2 regions of the Bariatricus sp. HCP28S3_A4 genome follow, and region 2 is predicted to be linked to the other one. Evidence: predicted binding sites of a transcription regulator. Region 2 holds the regulator's gene; the other holds the start of a gene.
The links. Region 2 encodes Rex, which represses fermentation and respiration genes when NADH is low (regulators of the CRP and FNR family bind a similar motif). Its sites were predicted from a motif close to ATTGTTAANTANTTAACAAT; they were not measured.
Positions count from the first base shown of each region.

Region 1: the regulator Rex is predicted to act here: its motif matches at 919-938, upstream of pdxA (4-hydroxythreonine-4-phosphate dehydrogenase PdxA).

Region 1 is NZ_JBQHSE010000016.1:39,892-42,097, forward strand. Features, by position in the region: gene ACTNBF_RS09530 (triose-phosphate isomerase) at 29-811, opposite strand; gene pdxA (4-hydroxythreonine-4-phosphate dehydrogenase PdxA) at 1,129-2,148, shown strand; gene ACTNBF_RS09540 (four-carbon acid sugar kinase family protein) at 2,176-2,206, shown strand, end outside.
Region 2 is NZ_JBQHSE010000013.1:44,475-46,680, forward strand. Features, by position in the region: gene ACTNBF_RS08460 (NAD(P)H-hydrate dehydratase) at 1-474, opposite strand, end outside; gene ACTNBF_RS08465 (redox-sensing transcriptional repressor Rex) at 572-1,222, opposite strand; gene ACTNBF_RS08470 (ABC-F family ATP-binding cassette domain-containing protein) at 1,366-2,206, shown strand, end outside.

The DNA of each region.
Region 1 (2,206 bases), on a different contig from region 2:
TTTGGGGCTGCACCCGATATTTTTTCCTTTATTGCGCCTCATAAGTGGCCTTTGCATTCCGGATAAGCATGTTGAACTTATCAGCATCCCAGGCTGCACGTCCTGTGAAAAGTCCGTCAATGGAAGGCTGTACAATCAGTTCGTTTGCATTTCCCGGATTTACGCTCCCGCCGTAAAGAACCGGAATCTCATCAGCTGCTTCGCCGAAAATCTCCCGCAGACAGTTCTTGATGACTTTGTGCATTTCTTCCGCATAATCTGCGCTCGCCGGCGTCCCGTTTACGCCGATGGACCATACTGGTTCATAAGCAACCCAAATATTATTTGCTTGTTTGGCCGGAACATCATGGAATCCGATTTTAAGTTGTGTGCGGAGCACTTCTGCGCTGATGCCGAATTTTTTTTCTTCTGCAGTTTCACCGATGCATAACAGTGTGGTGAAACCATGATTCAGGGCGGCTTTTACTTTTTTGTTCTCTTCTACGTCTGTTTCTCCGAAAACATGGCGTCTTTCAGAATGGCCAATCATTACCAGATCCAGGCCAAGCTCTTTCAACATAAGAGGAGAGATCTCACCGGTAAATTGTCCCTGGTCTTCCCAGCTCATATTCTGTGCACCGAGTTTTACATATTTACGATCGACTTTGCTGGTTGCGCTTTCCAGTGTTGTGTAGGACGGGATGATAAATAATTCAATCTCGTCACGGCTGATGTCTTTTGTGTTTTCTACCAGCCTCTGTAAATATGCTACAGTGTCCTGAATATTCTTATACATTTTCAGGTTGCTTCCAAAATAAAGTTTCTTTTGCATGATATCCTCCTTTAAATTGAATATAGATGTGTTTATCTGTAAGATTGTATCCAATACTGACATGAAAATTATACTACGAAAGCGATGAAAAAACAATAGAAAAAACAAATGACAAATAAAAAACAAAAAAACGAAAATAAACGAAAAAACAGGGGTGAATTTTTGGGAATAATGCATAAAACCAAGGGCGAAAAAATGGATAACGTAACGAAATAACAAAAAATACTTGCGTAAATAAAAATAATAATATAAAATGAAATTACAAACGAAAGGCAAACGGAAGTTTAAACGAAAATAAACGAAAAGGAGAACGAAAAATGAGCGAAGCGAAATTCAAACCAGTAACAGCTATTACCATGGGAGATCCGGCAGGAATCGGACCGGAAATTGTAGTAGGAACTATGCTTGACGAAGGAATTCATGAATGCTGCAAGCCATTCGTAATCGGAAGCATTGCCATTCTGGATCGCGCGGCAAAAGTACTTGGAAAGGAATTAAAGTACAACAAGATCGAAGATCCGTCTGAAGCAAAATACGAGTACGGAACGGTAGACGTACTCGAGACCGGAGATTATGATACAGATTCCATCAAATGGGGCGAGGTTCAGGCTCTGGCAGGACAGATGGCAATCGACTGGATTATGAAGTCAATCGAACTCGGTATGGCAAAGAAAGTAGATGCTGTTTCTACATCTCCGATTCATAAGGGAGCAATCAAACTTGTTGGCATTAAAGAACCGGGACACACAGAGATTTATCAGCATCAGACAAATTCTCCATATGCACTTACCATGTTCTCATGCCATAAACTGAGAGTATTCTTTGTAAGCCGTCATATGTCACTTGTAGATGCATGTCACTATGCAACAAAAGAAGTGGTTCTCGAGAATGTTATCAATATTGATAAAGAGCTCCGTAAAGTAGGAATTGAGAATCCGCTGATCGCAGTTGCAGGACTGAATCCGCACAATGGTGATAACGGACTTTTCGGAACGGAAGAAATCACAGATCTCGGACCGGCCGTAAAAGCAGCTCAGGAGATGGGAATCAATGCAGTAGGTCCATGCCCGGCGGACTCTGTTTTCCACATCGGCAAATCTGGAAAATATGATGCGATCCTTTCACTCTATCATGATCAGGGACACATTGCATGTAAGACACTTGATTTCGAAAAATCAGTTACCTTAACATTCGGACTTCCGTTTATCAGAAGCTCTGTAGACCACGGAACAGCATTTGACATCGCAGGAAAAGGAATTGCCAACAGCATCAGCCTGATCGAGTCAACCAAAGTTGTTGCTGAGTATGCGGCAAAGCAGCATGAGAAGGAAGCATAAATAGAACGAAAAGGGAGGATTTCAGCCATGCCAATTATTGGTTCAGTAGCAGATGACC
Region 2 (2,206 bases):
AATTCCGGACGGAGTATCAATCGCAACTTTGTATCCCTGATACCGGTTCATTTGTTCAATCACATTCTGGTAATGTCCTTCGATATTTCGGCAAAGCCCGATTCCAAATACGGCATCTATAATAACACTATATTCCTTCTCCGGTAAAGTGTTTCCTACAGACACGCCCAGATTTTCCAGAATATGCATCTGCTGCTTCGTTTCTTCACTCCTGGATTCCAATTTTCCGGCAAAACACACATCGACCCTTTTTCCTTCTTCGGCAAGCAGTCTTGCCACCGCGAATCCGTCTCCACCGTTGTTGCCGGAGCCGCATACCACCAGTGCATAGGACAGATCAATCTGCTCTTCTTTCATTGCAGCCATACACTGAAGCGCCGCACGTTCCATCAGTACCAGCGAAGGAATCCCGATCTCATGAATCATTCTTCCGTCCGCCGCTTTCATCTGTTCAGCTGTCAATATATATTTCATATTCTCACCTTCCAATACGCAATAAAGAGCCCCGCAGCCGGAACTCTTCTCTCATTACGCCGATTCAGGCAAAATGTGTGTAACACATTCTGTCGAATTATGAATTATCTGTATGTTCCATATTATAACGTGTTATATTGTATGAAAGTCTCATCAGACTCTCCGATAAATGCACGTTCTCAACAATAATATTATCCGGAAGATTCAAATCTGTATGTGCAAAATTCCAGATCGCCCGCACACCATTATCAACCAGAACATTCGCAACATCTATGGCTCTTGTCTTCGGAATCGCAAGTACTCCGATTTCAATATCATTCTTCTGAATAAAATCACTCAGTTCATCCATCATCCGGATCTCCACACCGCGGATCGTAATTCCCACAAGTCGTGGATTCACGTCAAATAATCCTTTTAATACAAAACCTCTTTTTTCAAATGCTGCATAATTAGCCAGTGCCTGTCCAAGATTACCGGCACCGATAATGACCATGTTATGTTGGTTGTCCAGTCCCAGAATTTTCCCTATTTCCGTATATAAGTATTTTACATTATACCCGTATCCCTGTTGTCCAAATCCACCAAAATTATTAAGGTCCTGACGAATCTGGGATGCAGTTACTTTCATTCTCTTGCTCAAATCGTTGGAGGATATTCGTTCCACACCGTGTTCCAGCAATTCGCCAAGATAACGATAGTATCTCGGAAGTCTTCTGATTACTGCCTGAGATATTTCTCTTTCTTCCACCTGACATCCACCTTCCATTCTTATTCTAAATTTCATTATATAAAAATGACATAAAAAAGTCAAACTTAATAGTTGTTTTTTATTGTATTTCCGATATAATGAGGTAGACAGTACCTATTTCTACAGTATAAGGAGGTTTGAAAATGATACTGGCATGCCACAATTTAACGAAATCCTTTGGGGAGCAGGTTATTGTGAATAAAGGCTCCTTTCATATAGAAGACCGTGAGAAAGCGGCGCTGGTCGGTCTGAACGGCGCCGGGAAATCCACAATTTTGAAAATGATCGTCGGTGAATTGAATAGTGATGACGGTGATGTAATTCTTACCAAAGGAAAAACAATGGGCTATCTTGCCCAGCACCAGGACCTGATGAGCGGGAATACCATTTACGAAGAAGTCCGCACCGCCAAATCTGAGATTATCGAAATGGAACGTCAGATTCGTGCACTGGAACTGGAAATCAGTACGCTGACCGGTGACGCACTTCAGATGAAACTTGACACTTATCATAGACTTACCGCTGCATTTGAACGTGCTGACGGCTATTCTTATAAAAGCGAACTGGTCGGTGTTCTTAAAGGCCTTGGGTTTACTGAGGATGAATTTCAGAAACCGGTGGACGCCCTTTCCGGCGGCCAGAAGACACGTGTTTCCCTCGGCAAACTTCTGCTGACGAAACCGGATATTTTGCTGCTGGATGAGCCTACCAATCACTTGGATATGAATTCAATCGCATGGCTTGAGAACTACCTGCTGAATTACTCCGGTGCAGTGCTCATCGTCTCCCACGACCGTTATTTTTTGAATCGTGTCGTAACGAAAGTGCTGGAGATTGAAAACGGTACACTGATGACATATATGGGAAATTATTCAGATTATGCCCAGAAGAAACAGCAGCTCAGAGACGCAAGGCTGAAAGAATATCTGAATCAGCAACGGGAAATCAAGCATCAGGAGGCAGTCATCGAAAAGCTTCGTTCCT